3 regions of the Kocuria sp. APC 4018 genome follow, and region 2 is predicted to be linked to each of the others. Evidence: riboswitches for the same ligand, from Rfam matches in the RefSeq annotation. Region 2 holds a riboswitch; each other region holds the start of a gene.
The links. A riboswitch is a leader RNA that binds a small molecule or an ion and turns the genes downstream of it on or off. The one in region 2 is predicted to bind S-adenosylmethionine.

Region 1 (6,742 bases), on a different contig from region 2:
CCGCTCGATGGCCGCGTTCCACGCCCCGTCGCCGAAGACCCACGCCCCGGCGAAGTAGGCGATGTTCACGACGAACTGGATCGCGGCGATCGCCATGTAGGCGTTGACGCCGCGCTCACCCACCTCCGGATCCGTGAACTGCTCCACGGTGCTCCAGCCCAGCCACACCGCCATCCCCACGGCCACGGCGGCGCGGGACCACGTGGCGCGACGGCGGTCCGGGCACCAGGCCCCCACGGAGTAGAAGCCCAGGAACAGCACCACCTGGGAGGCGTACATCTCGATCCCGACCCACGTGACCAGCGCGAAGTACACGAAGGACACCGCCACCATCACGGCCACGGGGAAGCGACGCCGCCATGCGAGCGGGGCGGCCAGCACGACGGCGCCCAGGGCAACCCACCCGACATCCGCCTTCCACGGGACCGACTGCACGAAGTCGGAGAGGTACACCAGCTCGACGCCGGCCAGGGCCAGCACGCCGGCACCCCGGGCATCCCGCCAGCGCCACCCCGGCGGCAGGGCGCGGTGGGGCGGGGAGGTGTCCGGGGCGGGGTGCATGGGTTCACCCTACCGAGGTCGCTCGCGGGGCTGTCCGGGTGCACCACGCACAATGGTGGGGTGATCGCCTCCCTCGACACCTCGCCCCGTGTGCCGCGCGCCGACCTCCGCATGCAGATCCTGCTGGTGCTCGGGGTGTCCCTGGGCGCTTCCGCGGTGTACTCGGTGCTGGACCTCGTGGAGATGGCGGTGCAGTCCTCGATCGCGGAGAGCTCCACCACGCTCAACCAGCCCCTCAGCCCGGTTCCGGTGATCGACGCGCTGCGGCGCCTCACCAGCATCTGCTTCGCAATCGTGCCCGTGGTGCTCGCCCTGTGGTTCCTGGCGGGAACCACCTCCCGCATCCCCGCGGTCCTGCGCGGCATCGGTGCGGACGCGCGCCGCCCGGGGCACGACGCCGCCCGGGGCCTCGCGCTGTTCGCCGTGATGGGCGGTGGGACCCTCGTGCTCTACCAGGCCGGGCGGGCGCTCGGGATCACGGCGGAGATCACCACGTCCACCCTGGAGAACACGTGGTGGACGGTTCCGCTGCTGCTGCTCACCGCCCTGCGGCACGCGCTCGTGGAGGAGATCATCGTGGTGGCGTTCCTCGCGGAACGGATGCGGCGGCTGGGCCGCTCGTGGTGGACGGTGGCGATCGTGTCCTCAGTGCTCCGGGCGAGCTACCACCTGTACCAGGGGGTGGGACCGGCGCTGGGCAACCTGGTCATGGGGCTCGTGTTCGTGTGGTGCTACCGCCGGTACGGGCGTGTGATGCCGCTTCTGGTCGCGCACTTCCTGCTGGACGCAGTCGGCTTCCTCGCACCGCAGCTCCTGGCGGGCTGACCGCCTGGGTGGGTGGCGGCGTCGTGCCCCGCCGGATCAGATGGTGACGGGCCCGTCCGGCGTGCCGAAGGTGACCGCCATGAGACCGGGCGTGCCGTGGGGAGCGGACCACGTGACGTCCACCGAGCGCAGGACGTCCTCCACAGGGCCACCGAGCCAGTCCGTGACGCGCTCGGGGGAGCCGGCGATGTCCATGCCGGTCAGTCGGACGTCCGTGAGCCGCGCCTGGGAGGGGTGCATCTCGTCCGCGGAGTCGAAGTGGATCATGAACGGCAGCTGCGGATCCGCGATCAGGCCCTTGACGCCGATCTGGTGCCAGTCCAGGCGGCGGCCGTCCGGGAAGATCCGGCCGCCCGGCACGGAGGGGCGGCCCAGTTTCTGCTCGAACGGGGCGAGGTCCGGGACCTCCACGACCCACCCGAGCCAGCCGCCGCCAGCCTCCGAACGCGCGCGGACGGCCTGACCGAACGGCGCCTTGTCCGCGGCGGGGTGCTCCAGGACGGTCACGACCTCCACGTACTGGTGGTCCGTGAGCGGCAGGATCATGTTCTGCGTGCCGAACCGGGGGTGCACGCCGCCCTTCACGGGCTCGATCCCCAGGCGGTCCGCTATCCGCTCGGTGGTGGCCTCCAGCCCGTCCGGCTGCGCTGCGAAGGAAACGTGGTCCAGCTTCATGCAGTCATGGTGGCACCCGTCACACGGGGGTCCAAATCGGCGGGTGCAACACTGCGGACACCGAACTTGACGCGGCGGCCCCCCGGTTCCCACACTTGAGGTCTAGGTCACGAGAGTCAGCGCCAAGCCCCAGCTTGCTGACCGGCAACCCTCCCTACCGCGGCGGGGTGCCCTGGGTGAAGACCTGGCCGTGACGTCGTCCGACGTCCACGGCAAGCGCGGGCCACCGGTCGCCCGTTCGTACGGGCACCGTGCGGACGGTCGCCTGGCCCCTGATCCTTCCGAGAAGGAGCACGGCCATGAGCACTGCACCCACCCCCGACAACTCCCAGGACTGGGCGTTCGAGACCCGCCAGATCCACGCGGGCCAGAACCCCGACCCCGTGACGGGTTCGCGGGCGTTGCCCATCCACCAGACCTCGTCCTTCGTGTTCCCGGATGCGGACACGGCCGCCGCGCGCTTCGCGCTGCAGGACATGGGCCCCATCTACTCCCGCCTGACCAACCCCACCACCGAGGTGGTGGAGAAGCGCCTCGCCTCGCTGGAGGGCGGGGTGGGAGCCCTGATGGTCTCCTCCGGGCAGGCCGCGGCCACGCTCGCGGTGCTCAACCTGGGCGGAGCGGGAACGCACGTGGTGGCCAGCCCGTCCCTCTACGGCGGCTCCTACAACCTGCTCAAGCACACGCTGCCGCGCCTGGGCGTGGAGACCACCTTCGTGGCGGACCCGGACGACCCCCAGCAGTGGCGGGACGCCGTGCGCCCCACCACCGTGGCGTTCTTCGGGGAGATGATCCCCAACCCCCGCAACGACGTCCTGGACGTGGAGACCGTTGCCGGGATCGCCCACGAGGCCGGGGTGCCGCTGATCGTGGACAACACAGTGGCCACCCCGTACCTGGTGCGGCCCATCGAGTGGGGCGCGGACATCGTGCTGCACTCGGGCACCAAGTTCCTGGGCGGGCACGGCACCGCGATCGGTGGGTTCATCGTGGACGCCGGGCGCTTCGACTACGGCGCGGACCCGGAGCGGTTCCCGGGCTTCAACCAGCCGGACCCCACCTACAACGGTCTGGTGTACGCCCGTGACCTGGGCGCGGACGGCGCCTTCGGCGTGAACCTCTCCTACGTCCTGAAGGCCCGGGTGCAGCTGCTGCGGGACTTGGGCACGTCCATCTCCCCGTTCAACGCGTTCCTCATCGAGCAGGGGATCGAGACCCTGTCCCTGCGCGTGGAGCGCCACGTGGCCAACGCCCAGCGGGTGTCCGAGTGGCTCGAGTCCCGCCCCGAGGTGCGCTCGGTGTCCTACGCGGGGCTGCCGTCCTCGCCGTGGCACGAGCGCGCGCGGAAGTACGCACCGCGCGGGGCGGGTTCCGTGCTCGGCTTCGTGCTGGAGGGCGGCAAGGAGGCGGGGATCGCGTTCGTGGACGCGCTGAGCCTGCACTCCCACGTGGCGAACATCGGGGACGTGCGGTCCCTGGTGATCCACCCGGCGTCGACGACGCACGCGCAGCTCTCCGAGGACGAGCAGCTCGCGGCGGGCGTGGAGCCGGGCTTCGTGCGGCTCTCGGTGGGCACCGAGGGGATCGAGGACATCCTGGCGGACCTGGAAGCGGGGTTCGCAGCGGTGGCCGCGGCACCGGGCACCCAGGAGTCGACCCACGAGCGGGGCGATCGGGACCCGGCGACCTCACCGGCGGACCGGCCCCTGGGAAGCATGGAGCCGATCGCGGACGCCGGTGCGGAGCCCGCCGCGGCTGCCGGGACCGGCGCGGAAGGCGGCCCTGCGGCGTCGTCGACGGCGCGTGCGGACGTGGCCGCCGAGCCCGCGGCATGACCGTGGTGCAGACAGCCCCGGCGGTGCGCCGGGACGGTGTGGTGCGGGCCGCGGAGATCGGGGAGCTCACCCTGGAGTCCGGGTTCCGGCTGCCGGACGTGCGCCTGGCCTACGAGACGTGGGGTGAGCTGGCCCCGGACGGCTCCAACGCGGTGCTGGTCGAGCACGCGCTCACGGGCGACTCGCACGCGGCGCGCGGCACGGCCGTGGGGTACGGGGACACAGCGCCCTTCGACATGGCCGGGCACCGTGTCGCGGCGGACACCGGCGGCTGGTGGGACGGGCTCATCGGACCGGGAGCGGCCATCGACACCACCCGCTGGTTCGTGGTGTGCGCGAACATCCTGGGCGGCTGCCACGGCAGCACCGGCCCGGCGAGCCTCGCGCCGGACGCCGCACCGTGGGGCTCGCGCTTCCCACGCATCACCGTGCGGGACACCGTGGCCGCGGAGGCGCGGCTCGCGGACCTGCTGGGAATCGACCGGTGGCGCCTGGTGGTCGGAGGCTCCATGGGGGGTGCCCGCGCGCTGGAGTGGGCCGTGAGCCACCCCGAGCGCGTGACGGCGTGCGCCGTGATCGCGGCGAACGCCCGGGTCAGTGCGGAGCAGCTCGCATGGGGCCGCACCCAGGCGCTCGCCATTCGGCAGGACCCGCACTTCCAGGGCGGCGACTACTACGCGGGCCCGCACCCCGCCGAAGGGCTTGGGCTGGCGCGGCGGATCGCCCACATCACCTACCGCAGCGCGCACGAGCTCGCCGCGCGCTTCGGCCGGGAGGCGCAGGGCGGAAGCGCGTCGGGGGACGACGCCGGGATCGCGGACGCCACCGGTCCCCGGGGCGGCTGGGGCGCTGCTCGCCCGCACCGCACCGTGGACCGGGGCCGCTACCGGGTGGAGAGCTACCTGGACCACCAGGCGCTCAAGCTGGTGGCCCGTTTCGACGCCAACGCGTACCTCAGCGTCAACGAGACGCTGATGTCCCACGACGTCGCCCGCGGCCGCGGCAGCCTCCGGCAGGCCCTCGCGCGCACCCGGTGCGAGTGGCTCGTGGCGGCCGTGGACTCGGACCGGCTGTTCCCGCCCGAGGAGTCCGCCGAGCTCGCGGCCGCACTGCCGGGTGAGCACGAGGTGCACACCATCACCTCACCGAGCGGTCACGACGGCTTCCTGCTGGAGACCCCGCAGGTGGGCCGGCTGCTGCGGGCCACGGTGCTGCGGGACTGAGCTGGCGGGCGGCTCGAAGACTGGCGGGGGATGGCATGGGCTGCATGACGTTCATGTCATCCCGCGGGGGCGTGCCAACGGATGCAGGCCCGTTGCCATGGTGGGAGTCCAGTGTCATGCTCTCCCACATGCAGCCCCAGACACTCCTTGCCGCCTATGACTCGCAGCTGCGTGGCGCGGCTGAAGTGGCCGACGCGCCCGTCGTGGTGAAGATCGGTCCCGTCCTCGCTGCGGTCTTTCCTGAGCGTCACCGAGCATTCGTCACCCATGCCCCGTTTCCCACGGCCGAATCAGAACTGGATGACCTGATAGCCAGTGTGGTTTCCAAGTTCGCCTCGGACTCTCGGGTGGACCACATCTCGTGGAAAACCCGAGCACATGACCGCCTGCCCTCCCTGGTCGCCACGCTTCAGCACCACGGATTCGCTCTCGGAGAACCGGAGACGGTCATGGCGGGCGAGGCGGATGTGCTCATCTCCGCGGCCGCCGGCCCGGAGCAGCTTCGTGGCTACACGGTGGAACGAGCGGTAACGGAAGCGTCATTGCGAGAAGCGGAGAATCTTGCTGGTCGGGTTTTTGGGGACTCCCCGGAAAGGATGCGACTGCAGGAAGACGAGCTGGTCGAGCGGTGGCGCAGCGCCCCTGAATCGTTCGAGATGTGGGTGGTACGTGATGAGGACGGCCACGTGGTGTGCTCCGGCCGCTCCGAGTTCCCGGAGCGAACCGACTTCGCAGGACTGTGGGGCGGCGCGTGCCTCGGAGGCCATCGCGGGCGCGGGCTGTACCGAGCCCTGGTGGTCCAGCGGGCCCGCTCGGCCCGGCACCGAGGGCGGACACTGATCCACGTCGACTGCAGCGAGTACTCGCGGCCCATTTTGGAACGGGCAGGCCTGCTTCCCCTCACCACGGTACGGTCAGCCACCCGTGCCTGCCCCTGACCGCGGTGGGCATGCCCTTGCCATCATCCACGCTACGGCTGCTAACGCAGTCCGTGTATGCGCAGTCCCCACTTGAGAGGAATCCCGGCGTTACTGGTGATATCGCCAGCGAGCGACCTCAGTCGAATCGGTGCACAACGACCGGCTGCTCCCGCCGTTCCTGTTCTCCTGCCGCGGCACTATGGCCGCGGCGACATATCGAGTTCCGCACCAAAATAACGACAAGAAGCGACAGGGGCAAGGGGAGGAGGGCGAAATGGTCTCCGAAGGGCTGGAACATAATGCGTGCCACTAAAAATACGGCCACGCCGACGGAAAGAGGTACAAGCAGTATCCTGAGCCGTTCGGTTCGCCTGTGGTCGTGCCCGAGTGGGCTTCCGTCAAGGTTGTTCTCGGACGTCCCACGACCATATGCCGCCGATCCCGTCTTTCCACCCGCCTCGTGTAGTTTTCGGGTCATTGCTTACCAGTGTAGCCGGAATGTAATTCCGACTTCATATTTCTCGCTGTGAACGGCTCCCGCCGGCCTTGTACCGTCTGCGGATGGATAAGGTGACCGCCCATGCGGGTGGCCGTCGGCGGTTGCCGGGCGTCCAACGAGCTGGTTTCGCCGGGCGCGGCCACAAAATACGGCACCCGCACCCCGGAGGTGGGTTCTAGCGATCCCCGCAACACCCTGAATTTC
Region 2 (6,742 bases):
GGGCGGGCTGCTCGTGTTCCTGGCCATGCGGATGCTCGGGGAGATGGCGGCGTCGCGCCCCGCCGTGGGCTCGTTCATGGAGTACGCGCGCGTGGGCCTGGGCGACTGGGCCGGGTACTTCGTGGGCTGGCTCTACTGGTACTTCTGGGTGGGTGTGATCGCGTTCGAGGCCGTGGTGGGCGGGTCGCTGCTCGCGGGGTGGTTCCCGGCCATGCCCGTGTGGCTGGGCTCCGTGATCCTGCTGCTGATCTTCACCGCCACCAACCTGATCTCCGTGCGCTCGTTCGGGGAGGTCGAGTTCTGGCTCGCCAGCGTCAAGGTGGCGGTGATCGTCGCGTTCCTGGCCGTGGGCACGCTGTTCGCGTTCGGGCTCTGGCCGGGCGCGGACTTCTCGATCCCCAACCTGTGGCAGCACGGCGGCTTCGCACCGCAGGGCGGCTGGGCCGTGATCTCGGGCGTGGCAGTGGTGATCTTCTCCTACTTCGGCACGGAGATCGCCGTGATGGCGGCCGCGGAGTCCGAGGACCCCGCCAAGGGCATCCGCCAGGCCACCGTGACCGTGGTGTGGCGCATCCTGATCTTCTTCGTGGGATCCATCCTGCTGATCGTGACCATCGTGCCCTGGAATGAACTCCCGGACCCGGACGTGCAGGCACCGTTCGTGTACGTCTTCGACCTCTTCGGCGTCCCCGGCGCGGAGATGATCATGAGCATCGTCATCTTCACCGCAGTGTGCTCCGTGCTGAACTCCGGACTGTATTCCGCAGCGCGCATGTTCTCCGCTCTCGCGGGCGAGGGCCTGGCTCCGCGCATCGTGGCACGGAAGTCCAAGAACGGCGTCCCCGTGGTGGCCGTGCTCGCCTCCACCCTGGGCGGCTATGCGGCGGTGTTCGTGAACTTCCTGGCCCCGGAGTCCGGGATCTTCGACTTCATCATGAACTCGGCGGGTCTCGTGGCCCTGTTCGTGTACGTGTTCGTGGCGATCACCCAGATGAAGCTGCGCTCTCAGATGAGCCCCGAGGAGCGCGCGAACCTGAAGCTCAAGATGTGGCTGCACCCGTGGCTCGGCATCCTGGTGATCGTGGCCGTCGCGGGGATCGTGGTGGTCATGCTGGTCGCGGACGATGCAAGCCGCACCCAGGTGTGGACGAGCCTCGTGGCCGTCGCCGTGCTCGCCGTGTTCTGGCCGCTCGTGCGCCGCAACCTGCGACGCCGCCGGGCAGCCGACACCGCGGCTCCCGCCGCGACGCCCACGGCCTGATCCGCCACCGCCCACCGACCGCCCGAGAGGATCCCGTGGCGCACTTCCCCACCCTGACCGAGACCGTGGCCGCCCTGCGCCACGGCGAGACCACGAGTGAAGCCCTGACCACCGCGGCACTGGATCGCATCGATGCCCTGAACAATCACCTCGGGGCGTTCGTGCACGTTGAGCGGGAGGCCGCTCTGACCTCGGCGCGCGACGCGGACCAGCGGCTGCGCTGCGGGGGCCTCCTCGACGACCCTCGGGCACCGGAATCCGAGCAGTCCGGCGGAGCCACCCGGCACGGCGGAACGCGTCCCTCCGCGGTCCCATCCCGGGGCCGCGCGGAAGCGGCCGTCCTGCGCGGCGTCCCCCTGTCCCTGAAGGACGGGCACGACGTCGCCGGGATGCCCACCTCCTGGGGCTCGCTGACCGCGCGCGGGGAGGACGGAAGCATCCCGCGGGCGGAACGCTCGGACGAGCTCGCCGCCACCCTGCAGGACAGCGGAGCCGTGCTGCTCGGCAAGACCCAGGTGCCCGAGTTCCTGCTCAACTGCTACTCCGAGAACCGGGCATACCCTCCAGCGCGCAACCCCTTTGCCCTGGACTGCTCGGCGGGCGGCTCCTCCGGTGGCCAGGCCGCCGCCGTGGCCGCCGGCATCCTCCCCGCGGCCATCGGCTCGGACGGCGGCGGTTCCGTGCGGATCCCCGCTGCGGCATGCGGGCTCATCGGGCTCAAACCGAACCGGGGCAGGGTGCCCAGCAGCGATGCGCTGTCCAACGTCGGGCAGCTGGGGGTCAACGGACCCATCACCCGCACCGCCGCGGACGCCGCCCTGCTCCTGGACGTGCTGTGTCACACACCGGGCCACGAGCGGATCGACCGGCCCGTGGTGGCCGCGCCCGAAGCGTCGTTCTCGCGGGTCGTGGAACGTGCTCGGCAGGGCGATGCGCCGTGGGGTGAGCGGTCCCTGCGCATCGGGGTGAGCACGGCCTCTCCGTTCGACGGCACGTACGAGATCACGGTGTCCCCCGAGGCACGGGCCGCGCTGGACGAGGGGATCCGCGCGCTCGGAGCACTGGGCCACACCGTGGAGGACGCGGACGTTCTCTACGACCCCTCCTACCCCGAGGCCTTCTCGCGGCTCTGGACCACGGCCATGGGTCAGCTGCCCCTCGATGGCACCGAGCACCTGCTCACCGGGCTGGCCCGCTCGTTCCGCGAGCGCGCCCTGTCCCGCAGCGCGGTGGAGCTCGCGGACGCCTTCGCCGTGCTGCGCGGGATCGAGGCGGACCTGATCCGCCAGTTCTCCCGGTTCGACATGATCCTCACGCCGGCCCTGGCCATGCCGCCACGGCCCGTGGGCTGGTTCCACGAGGGCTTCGACATCGCGGATCCGGCGGGCGCGGACCAGGACTACAGGCGCCAGTGCCAGTACACGCCGTGGACCTCGGTGGTGAACGTGATCGGGCTGCCCGCGATCACGGTGCCCACCACGTGGCGCACCCCCGAGACCGGCGAATACCCGGGTCCGGTGCCCATGGGCGTCCAGCTCGTGGGGCGCGCGTCCGGTGAGGCGCAGCTGCTCGCCCTGGCCGCCCAGCTGGACCCGCCCACCACGCCGCACGCGCACCTCGTCGCCTGAGCGCACCTGCCCACGGAGGGCCGCAGCCCGGTCCAGCGCCCCCCACCGGGCTGCTGACGGCCCACCGGTCCTGGGCTCCGCGGGCAGACCGACGGTTCGGCCCGGTCTGCGCAAGGGCTCGTGGAGTCCACGCCGCGCCGTCTCCCCGCGGGCAGCGGCGGTTCGGCGCGGGAGGTGGCCGCGCGGCGTCGTCGTCCGCCGGGGCAGGGCCGGGGCCCGAAACCGAGCGGCGCACGGCCTGACGGGGCGCGCTTTCGGGACTAGGTTGGTGGCATGACCAACCGTGCGGGCACCGTTGCCCAACCCAGTGACCTCGTGGACATCGACGACCTCGTGGCGGCGTACTTCGACCGCACGCCGGATGCCGGGAACCCGGACCAGCGGGTGGCGTTCGGAACCTCCGGGCACCGCGGTTCCTCGCTGAAGACCTCGTTCAACGAGGACCACATCGCCGCGATCACGCAGGCGATCGTGGAGTACCGCGCCGGGCAGGGCATCACCGGTCCGCTGTTCATGGGCAAGGACACCCACGCGCTGTCCGGGCCCGCGCAGGACACCGCGCTGCAGGTGCTCGCCGCCAACGGCGTGCGCACCCTGCTGGACTCCCGGGGCGGCTTCACCCCCACCCCGGCGCTGTCCCACGCGATCCTCACGTACAACGCGTCCGGGCCCAAGGACCGCGCGGACGGGATCGTGATCACCCCGTCCCACAACCCGCCCACGGACGGCGGCTTCAAGTACAACCCCCCGCACGGCGGCCCCGCGGACACGGACGCCACCGGATGGATCGCGGACCGCGCCAACGAGCTGATCGAGGCGGGCCTGGAGGGCGTGCGGCGCGTGTCCCTGGAGGAGGCGAAGGCCGCGGAGACCACCGGCACGTTCGACTTCCTGGACAGCTACGTGTCCGCGCTGCCGGAGATCATCGACCTGGACGCCATCAAGGCTGCGGGGGTGCGCATCGGTGCGGACCCCATGGGCTCGGCGTCGGTGGCGTACTGGCAGGAGATCGGCGAGCGCTTCGGGCTGAACCTGGAAGTGGTGAACCCCACCGTGGACCCGCAGTGGGCGTTCATGACCCTGGACTGGGACGAGAAGATCCGCATGGACTGCTCCTCCCCCTCGGCCATGGCCTCTCTGATCGGGGCCCGGGACAAGTACGACATCGCCACGGGCAACGACGCGGACAGCGACCGCCACGGCATCGTGACCCCGGATGCCGGGCTCATGAACCCCAACCACTACCTCGCGGTGGCCATCGACTACCTCTACCGCACGCGCGATGGCTGGCGCGGTGACGCCGGGGTGGGCAAGACCCTGGTGTCCTCCTCGATCATCGACCGCGTGGCGCAGTCCCTGGGTCGCCGCCTGGACGAGGTGCCCGTGGGCTTCAAGTGGTTCGTGCCGGGTCTGCTGGACGGCTCCATCGGCTTCGGCGGGGAGGAGTCCGCCGGTGCCTCGTTCCTGCGCAGGGACGGCTCCGTGTGGACCACGGACAAGGACGGCATCATCCTGGCGCTGCTCGCCGCGGAGATGACCGCCACCACGGGCAAGACCCCCTCCCAGCGCTACCGCGAGCTCACCGAGCAGTTCGGGGATCCCGTGTACCAGCGCATCGACGCCCCGGCGAACCGCGAGCAGAAGGCGGCGCTGAAGAAGCTCTCCGCCGAGCAGGTCACCGCGGACACCCTGGCCGGTGAGCCCATCACCGCCAAGCTCACGGAGGCCCCCGGCAACGGTGCGGCGATCGGCGGGCTCAAGGTCACCACGGAGAACGCGTGGTTCGCGGCCCGCCCCTCCGGCACGGAGGACGTCTACAAGATCTACGCGGAGTCCTTCAAGGGCGAGGAGCACCTCAAGCAGGTGCAGCAGGAGGCCAAGGCTCTCGTGGACTCGGTCATCGGCTGAGGGCCGTGGTGCGGGGCTCCCGCACCGGCCTGCTGCGCAGGGGCCGCCGAGCGGTACGGGGTTCTCCCGTGCTGCTCGGCGGCCCCTCGTCGTGACCGAACGGCGCAGACGCTTGTGCGTGTCGGAGCGCTGTACTGTGATGTTCCCGGATCAAGAAGCCCGACCATCAGCCCTCCGGCTGGTCGGCTGGCAACCGGTTGTTCGCACCCGGTGCCCCCGGAGGAAGATCCGCCGCCCGGCACCCGCCGCGCGGAAGTCTGCGAAAGGTCACCATCATGAGCAACTCCGCTCCCACTCCCGAACACCCGTGCGTCCACGCGGCGGGAGACTCCGCCTGCCGGAGCTACCACCCGGGGCACAACGCGCACTACATCCAGTCCCGCCTGGCCATCGAGAGCCAGGACCGGTGGGTCCAGGTGGAGCTCGGCGCGCCGCACGGGAACACGGTGCAGGCCGCCTTCCCAGACGGCAGCACCCGGACCTGGTGGTGCCACGACCCCGCGCTGCTGGAGCGCTTCCACACGCTGCAGCACAGCGGGGCCGCGGCGTCGTTCGATCCCGGGACGTCGCTCGCCACCGTGCCGAGTGCTCAGGGCGGGCTCGCCCTGCTGCACCCGGCGGTGGTCGAGGGGCAGTGACGCCCTGGGCATGAGATGGGGACGACACCGGCGGCGAGCACGCCGCGTGCTGAGCCGCCGGCTCCTCCCGTAGGCTGGTCGGCCGGTGGTGCGCGCCGCAGGCGTGACCCACCGGCCGTTCCCGCCGGCCCGCCCGGTCTGCGCCTTCGTGAAAGGAACCGAGCAGTGACTCCCTCCGCCAGCGCCACCTCCGACTCCCTGTCCAGGGCCGCCAAGCCGATCGAGGTCCGTGTGGGGCACCGCGAGCTGGTCATCCGTGGCCGGTACGAGACCCTGTCGATCGTCAACGACATCCTGATCGGCCTGATCTTCCTGGTGGGTTCGATCCTCTTCTTTCAGGACGCCACCGTCTACGCCGGGACGTGGCTGTTCGTGCTGGGCAGCGCACTCATGCTGGTTCGACCCAGCATCCGGATCACCCGGCGGGTGCACCTGCAGCGCATCTCCCCGGAACTAGCTCCGGAGGACTCGCGCGACTTCTGACCCGCCGCGCGGACCCTCCCGGGATCCGAACGGCCGGCGGGGCATGGCATGGCATGGACACGTTCCACGGGCTGCTGCCGCTGGACACGCCGTCGTCACATGGGAACACGCCGCACGGGTGCTGTTGCGGGACGGCGAGGTTGGCTATCTAATGAGGATCGACCCCCGCGACCCCAGGACGATCCCTCGCAGCGGGGGCAGACACTCAAGGATGAGCACCCCGCATGAGGCACACCCACGCCCAACCGGACCCCCGCACACTTCTCGGCCCGTCCAGCGTGCTGCAGGCCGAGCCCTGGCAGCACTTCCAGGCCGGTCTCTCGCGCCGCACTCACACTCTTGACGGGGCCGGGTGGCACGCGCTTGTCATCGAGGAGCGCTCCCGGGCCGGGGTGGTCTGGTACGCCCCGTACGGCCCGGTCCTGGCGCACCCCGAGGTTCTGCCGGAGGCGCTGCGCGAGCTGCGCTCCGCGGCACGCGAGCACTCGGTGGCGTGGTTGCGGGTGGAGCCACAGGTGCCGTCCCCGGTGGGCACGCCCTTCGCGGCAGCCGTGCAGCGGCAGAACGCCACGGCGCCCTCCCTCGGGGCGGGTCTGCGTCGGCTCGGCGCACGGCCGGCCCCTCGGGACATCCAGCCCGCGTACACGCGCTGGGTGGACCTGTCCCGCGAGCCGCAGGAGATCCTGTCCGCCATGACGGGCACCAACCGCAACCTGTGGCGGCGCCACCGGGACAAGGGCATTACCCTGGCCTCGGACTCCCACCCGGACGCCGCCGAGGCGGTGATCGAGCTGCAGCACCGCACCGCCGGGCGCAAGGGGTTC
Region 3 (6,742 bases), on a different contig from region 2:
ACGTTCGGGGGTGCCTACTCCCGTGACTGGACCGCCACCTTCACCGAGGAGAACTCCATCAAGGCCGGCGAGTACCTCAAGAAGCACGTGGCGGAGGGGCACATCAAGATCGTGCAGGACGGCGCCAACGACTTCGGGATCGGCAACGGTGCCGCCCTGCTGGAGTCCACGGGCTCCCTGGGTGGCCTCAAGGAGGCTGCCACGTTCGACTTCTACACCACCTACCTGCCCGGCCCGAAGCCCGGCTGCGCCACCGGTGGCGCCGGCCTGGCGATCCCCAACGGCATCAGCGACGAGCGCAAGCTCACCGCCGCCAAGTTCATCGACTTCATGACGAACACCGACAACACGATCACGTTCACCCAGGCCACCGGCTACATGCCGGTGCGCAAGGACGCCATGGACAAACCCGAGGAGAAGAAGTTCCTCGACGAGAACCCCAACGCCATGACCGCGATCAAGCAGCTGAACGAGAACACCCAGCCGCAGGACGCGGCCCGCGTGTTCGTCTCCGGCGGCGGTCAGCGGATCGGCGGCGCGCTGGACCGCATCACCTTTGGCGGCGAGGACGTCAAGACGGTCTTCCAGCAGCTGCAGGACGAGACCCAGAAGATCATCGACTCGGACATCAAGCCCAAGCTGTGATCCTCCGCGGGTGGCGGCTCCTCTCGGGGCCGCCACCCGGGGCCCGCCCCGAACGGCCCCCGCACCACTGAGCACCACGGCGAGCCCGAGCCGCCCGTCACGCCGGGGCATCGATTCCGTCACCACCGTCACCACCCGAGAGCCCGAGGAGCACCATGGCCACCGTCGAGTACAAGCACGCATCCCGCATCTTCGACCCGGGCAAGCCCCCGGCGGTGTCCCAGCTCGATCTCAGCATCCGCGACGGTGAGCTCCTGGTCCTGGTGGGTCCCTCCGGCAGCGGCAAGTCCACGGCCATGCGGATGCTCGCGGGTCTCGAGCCCGTGGACGAGGGCGCCGTGTTCATCGACGGCCGCGACGTCACGGGCACCCGGGCCCGCGACCGGGACGTGGCCATGGTGTTCCAGTCCTACGCCCTGTACCCCAACATGACCGCGCGGCAGAACATGTCCTTCGCGCTGGAGAACGAGAAGCTGGACCGCGCCGAGATCGAGCAGCGGGTGGAGCGCGCCGCCGCCATGCTGGAGCTCGGGCCCCTCATGGACAAGCGTCCCGCGGCCATGTCCGGGGGCCAGCGGCAGCGTGTGGCCATGGGCCGCTCGATCGTGCGCAACCCCAAGGTGTGGTGCATGGACGAGCCGCTGTCCAACCTGGATGCCACGCTGCGCGTGTCCACCCGCGCCCAGATCGCGGACCTCCAGCGGGAGCTGGGGGTCACCACCATCTACGTGACCCACGACCAGGTCGAGGCCATGACCATGGGCGACCGCGTGGCCGTGCTGCGCGACGGACAGCTGCAGCAGGTGGCCGATCCGATCCACCTCTACGAGCACCCCGCGAACGTGTTCGTGGCCCGTTTCATCGGGTCGCCGGCCATGACGATCGTGCACGACGTCCCCGTCCGGGACGGCCACGCGGTCCTCGACGCCGCGAGCGGGCTGCGGGTGCCCGTGCCGGCCGAGTTCTCGGCGCACGTGCGGGACACCGTGACCGTGGGTGTCCGTCCGGAGTCGTGGGAGATCACGGGCGAGGGCGACGCGCCGGGGACCCCCGCGCTGCCCCTTCGGGTCCACCTGGTGGAGAAGCTCGGCTCCGAGGCGTTCATCCACTGCGTGCTGCCGGACACCCCGGAATCCGGGACCGAGGACGCCCGCGCCATGCGGCTGGAGAAGGACCGCGCCACCGTCCGCGCGGACAAGTTTCTGCAGATGGAGGCGGGGTCCACGATCCACGTGCGGCCGAACGCCCGCGAGACGTGCTTCTTCGACCCGGCTTCCGGTGAGAACTTGGAGGTCGTGGTCGGGCGCTGACCACACGTGTGTCCCCGGGGTCCGGCCCCGGGGGCGCACCGGTCCGCACCGGCCCGCACCGGGCGCCTTCCACGGCCCGGGGCCCTCGTGCTACCGTCTCACCCACCAAAGGATCATGAGACCCGGCGAAAAGCTCTGGCTGGCCGGGCGGCAACCCTCCTGCTGTAGTGGGGTGCCCCAGATGACGATCCGGCCGCCGCGCAACCGCGTGGCTGGCAAGTACGGCGCACGGGGTCCACCTCCGGCGTCCTACCGCCGGAGGTTTTCTCATATGCCCGTCACACCGCCGACCGCCCGCGCCGAGGACAGGCCGCAGCTCGTGGCCGCGGCCCGCACCACGGACGAGCCCGCTCCCACGTCAGGCGCCCACCCCGCCGGCTCAGCCGCTCCCGCGAGCCCCACCTCCTCGACGGGCGAGCACGATCCCGCACGTGCCAGCCACCCCAGGGGCGTTCCCACGGCGGCCACCTGCCGCGCGGGCGCACCCGCCGCACCACCGCCCAGCCCGGACTCGTCCGAGCCGTCCTGCGCCGAACCGCCCGCGCGCACGTCCTGGCTGGTGCGCCGCCCCCGGCGCTCCACGCTCGTCTCCTTCGAGGTGTTCCCGCCCCGCCCCACCGCGGACCCGGACACCGTGTGGCGCAGCATCGACGCCATGGCCCAGGCCGGGCCCGACTTCTTCTCCGTCACGCACGGCCACTCGGGTGGTCGTGGTGTGTCCCGCGAGGCGCTGCGCCATCTGCGCCGCACCACCAGGACCCCCGTGATGGCCCACTTCACGTGCGGTGGCACCGACCGCGCGGGGCTGGAGCGTTCGGTGGAGCAGCTGCTGGACGACGGCGTCCGCGACCTCCTCGCGCTGCGCGGGGACCCGCCCCTGGGCGCCGGGCAGTGGCGGACCCCGCCCGGGGGGATCGGCCGGGCCTCGGAGCTGGTGCGGCTCATCCGGGACGTCGAGCGGCGTCGTTTCGGGGACGGGTTCCGCCCCGGGACGCGGCCGCTGTCCGTGTCGGTGGCGTGCTACCCGTCCCCCGCCCGGGGGCGTGACCCCGAGGCGGATCTCGCGTCCCTGTGGGAGAAGCAGGAGGCCGGGGCGGACTACGCGATCACGCAGGTGCTCTACGAGCCCGAGGACTACGCGTCGTTCCTGGAGCGGGCGCGCTCCGAGGGGATCCACATCCCGGTGGTCGCGGGTCTCATGCCCCTGACCAACCCGAAACGGTTGCAGCGGATGACGGAGATCACCGGAGTGCCCGTTCCCGAGCGGCTCACCCGGTTCCTCACCTCGGGCTCCCCCGAGGAGCTGCGGCACCGGGGCACCGCGGCCACGCTGTCGCTGATCGACGACCTCCTGGACCTGGGCTGCGCAGGCTTCCACCTGTACACGTTCAACCGCCCGGACGCGGCGCTCACCATCCTGGAGCACCTGCGCGTCCGGGATGCGGCCCGCGAGTACCGGGGCCGCAGCCCCGCGGCCTGACCGTGCGGCGTCGTGCGCACCGCCCACCGCAGAGCCGCACGCGCGGCTCTGCCCACGCGCGCTGGAGCACGTGCCCCGGTACGCCCGCCGCGCCCGTCACGCCCAGTGACCCCGTACAGCGCCGTCGCCGGCCCACCCGCGACGCGGCTGCCTCACACCCTTTTCACGTCATCACACCAACCCCTACAAGGAGAGATCATGACCGTCACGAATCCCACCCCCCTGCCCAGCGCCACGATCCTGGGCTACCCGCGCATCGGCCCGGACCGGGAACTCAAGCGGGCCCTCGAGGCCTACTGGGCGGAGCCCGCACGGCACCCGGCCCAGACCGTCCTGGACACTCTCGGCGACCTCCGGGAGCGCACGACCCTCAGGCTGCGCGAACTGGGGCTCACGCAGGACACCGCCGTGCCCTCCGAGGGCTTCGCCGTGGACCACGTCCTGGACACCGCGCTCGCCCTGGGTGCCGTGCCGGCCCGGTTCCGGGCGGAGGGCCTCCTCCCCGCCGCGCCGGACACCGAGCGCGGGATCGAGCTGATCACGGCCCTGTCCCGGGGGACGGACGATCTGGAGCCGCTGGAGCTGACCAAGTGGTTCGACACCAACTACCACTACTACGTCCCCGAGCTCGATCCGGGCACCGCCCTGCGGGCGCACCCGGAGAGCCTGGTCTCCCGGTACCGGGACACCCTGCGGCGCACCGGCGTGCGGACCCGCCCCGTGCTGGTGGGTCCCGTGACCTTCCTGCTGCTCTCGCGCCCGGAGACCCCCGCGGCCCACGGCGCGCGGGTGGACCCCCTGGCAGGGCTCGACGACGTCCTGGCCCAGTACGTCTCGATCCTCAGCTCTCTGCACGCGGCCGGTGTGCCGTGGGTGCAGCTGGACGAGCCCGCCCTCGCCGCGGACGGCTGGGGTGCGTCCCGCGAACGGATCCTCTCCGCGGTGACCACCGCGTACACGCGGCTGACCGCCCTGTCGGACCACCCCTCGGTGCTGGTGACCGTGGGCTACGGGGACGCCGGGCAGGACGCCCACCTCGCGCTGGCCCGCACGGGCGTGGACGCCCTCGCCGTGGACCTCGACCGCGGGGCCGTCCCCACCCGGGCCGCGCTCGAGGCGTGGGGCGAGCGGCCGGTGGTGGGCGGCGTCGTGGGCGGACGCACCGTGTGGCGCACGAACCTGGCGGGCGCCACGGACACCCTGGACCGGTTGCGTGCCGGGGCCCGCGGCCCCGTGGCGGTGGGCACGGCGACGCCGCTGCTGCACGTCCCGCACGACATCACCCGGGAGACCGGGCTGGACCCGGACGTGCGCAGCTGGGTGGCGTTCGCGGACCAGAAGGTGAGCGAGGTCGTCGAGCTGGCGCGCGGCGTCGAGCACGGCTGGAAGGAGATCAGCGAGGCCCTGGAGACCGACACCCGCATCCGCGAGGCCCGGGCCACCCACCCCGCGACGCGCCGCCCCGAGATCCGCGAGCGCACCGCGGCCGTCTCCCCGGAGGACCGACGGCGCCCCTCAGCGGCCGAACGCCGGGCGGCGCAGCAGGAGCGGCTGAGGCTGCCGCTGCTGCCCACCACGACCATCGGCTCCTTCCCGCAGACTGCCGAGATCCGGGCGGCCCGCGCCGCCCACCGGGCGGGTCGCCTGGACGGCGCCGCCTACTGGGAGGCCATCCGGTCCGAGATCGCCCGCGCGGTGCGCGCCCAGGAGGAGCTGGGGCTGGACGTGCTGGTGCACGGAGAAGCGGAGCGCAACGACATGGTCCAGTACTTCGCGGAGTCCCTGGAGGGTTTCGCGACCACCCGCCACGGCTGGGTGCAGTCCTACGGCTCGCGGTGCACACGCCCGTCCATCCTGTTCGGGGACGTCTCCCGGCGCGTGCCCATCACCGTGGACTGGACGCGCTACGCGGCGTCGCTCACCGACCGTCCGGTGAAGGGCATGCTCACGGGTCCGGTCACGATTCTCGCGTGGTCCTTCGTGCGCGACGACGTCCCCGCGGCCGAGGTGGCCGATCAGGTGGCACTGGCGCTGCGGGACGAGATCACCGACCTCGAAGCCGCCGGCACCGCCGTGGTGCAGGTGGACGAGCCCGCCCTGCGGGAGCTGCTGCCGCTGCGCGAGACGGACCGTCCGGCCTACCTGGAGTGGTCCGTGGGCGCGTTCCGACTGGCCACCGGCGCCGCCGCCGCGGACACGCAGATTCACACCCACCTCTGCTACTCCGAGTTCGAGACCGTGCTGGATGCGATCGAGGGTCTGGACGCGGACGTCACCACGCTGGAAGCCTCCCGCTCCGGCTCGGGCATCGTGGACGGTCTCGCCGCCGCGGACTTCCCGAGGGACGTGGGACCCGGTGTGTGGGACATCCACTCCCCGCGCGTGCCCTCCTTCGAGGAGGTGGCTCGCAGGGTGCGCCATGCCGCCCGCGCCATTGGCGCGGAGCGCGTGTGGGTCAACCCGGACTGCGGGCTCAAGACCCGTGGCTGGCCCGAGACGGAGGCAGCACTCGACCGCCTCGTGGCCGCCGCGGTGTCCGTGCGCACGGAGCTCGAGCGGGAGGACGACGACGCCGCCCGCGCCGGCGCGCGACCCGTCCTCAGTTCATCGGGCGTCGCCTGAGCCGGGAGACGGGGGCTCCGGGGCCGCAGCCCCGCCCCGCCCGCGCCGCGCAGTATGCACAGCGTGGGCGGGGCGGCATGTTCGGGGCTCCGTGACAATCAGTGGAGTCCGCTTCCCGCCGGCCCGCACACCACGGCGCCCGTCGGTCCGCCAACCCGTCAGCCCGTGGGCGGCAGTGCCTCCGCCGGGACGGCTCGCCTGCGCACCAGGGTGGAGAGGTCGATGATCCGATCCACGTCCTCCTCCTCGAACAGGACCTCCGGCCCGGACCAGGCGATGTCCGTGAAGGGCGGTTCGTAGAGCCGCCCCGGTTCCATGGCTCCGTTGCGGGTGAGCTCGTCGATCACCCGTTCGATGAACCGGATCTGCTCCACGGTGTGGGTGGAGTCGTTGAGGTACTCCGCGAACAGCGTGGACACCTCAACCCGTTCCATGCCCACGAGCTTGCGGATGAGCAGGCCCATGCCCTGGTTCCGCTCGGCGGCGTCCCGCAGGGCGTCCCGGTCCCCCACCCCGTGCTCGATCATCATCTCCTCGAGGCTCGCCAGGTCCGCCGCCGTGAGCGGCTTGTTGCGGCGCAGGCGCTCGATGGCCACGTGGTCCATGTGCTGGGTGAGGAACGCCCGGGCCTTCTGCTCGAAGCGGGCCAGGTCCGTGCCGGGTGCACGGGGTTGCAGCTCCACGT

Region 1: linked by a shared signal. The riboswitch ahead of QL985_RS03450 (bifunctional o-acetylhomoserine/o-acetylserine sulfhydrylase) and the one ahead of QL985_RS03530 (hypothetical protein) in region 2 are both predicted to bind S-adenosylmethionine.
Region 3: linked by a shared signal. The riboswitch ahead of QL985_RS09395 (methylenetetrahydrofolate reductase) and the one ahead of QL985_RS03530 (hypothetical protein) in region 2 are both predicted to bind S-adenosylmethionine.

What each region holds. Positions count from the first base shown of each region.
Region 1 is NZ_JASDCY010000010.1:53,392-60,133, forward strand. Features, by position in the region: gene QL985_RS03435 (sensor histidine kinase) at 1-561, opposite strand, end outside; gene QL985_RS03440 (CPBP family intramembrane glutamic endopeptidase) at 622-1,386, shown strand; gene QL985_RS03445 (VOC family protein) at 1,423-2,061, opposite strand; SAM riboswitch class IV at 2,167-2,286, shown strand; gene QL985_RS03450 (bifunctional o-acetylhomoserine/o-acetylserine sulfhydrylase) at 2,361-3,896, shown strand; gene QL985_RS03455 (homoserine O-acetyltransferase) at 3,893-5,119, shown strand; gene QL985_RS03460 (hypothetical protein) at 5,248-6,057, shown strand.
Region 2 is NZ_JASDCY010000011.1:16,994-23,735, reverse strand. Features, by position in the region: gene QL985_RS03545 (amino acid permease) at 1-1,261, shown strand, start outside; gene QL985_RS03540 (amidase) at 1,297-2,889, shown strand; gene pgm (phosphoglucomutase (alpha-D-glucose-1,6-bisphosphate-dependent)) at 3,163-4,797, shown strand; SAM riboswitch class IV at 4,946-5,061, shown strand; gene QL985_RS03530 (hypothetical protein) at 5,073-5,435, shown strand; gene QL985_RS03525 (YrhK family protein) at 5,601-5,918, shown strand; gene QL985_RS03520 (peptidoglycan bridge formation glycyltransferase FemA/FemB family protein) at 6,143-6,742, shown strand, end outside.
Region 3 is NZ_JASDCY010000053.1:5,845-12,586, reverse strand. Features, by position in the region: gene QL985_RS09405 (ABC transporter substrate-binding protein) at 1-645, shown strand, start outside; gene QL985_RS09400 (ABC transporter ATP-binding protein) at 801-1,955, shown strand; SAM riboswitch class IV at 2,067-2,183, shown strand; gene QL985_RS09395 (methylenetetrahydrofolate reductase) at 2,227-3,435, shown strand; gene metE (5-methyltetrahydropteroyltriglutamate--homocysteine S-methyltransferase) at 3,634-6,057, shown strand; gene QL985_RS09385 (DEAD/DEAH box helicase family protein) at 6,216-6,742, opposite strand, start outside.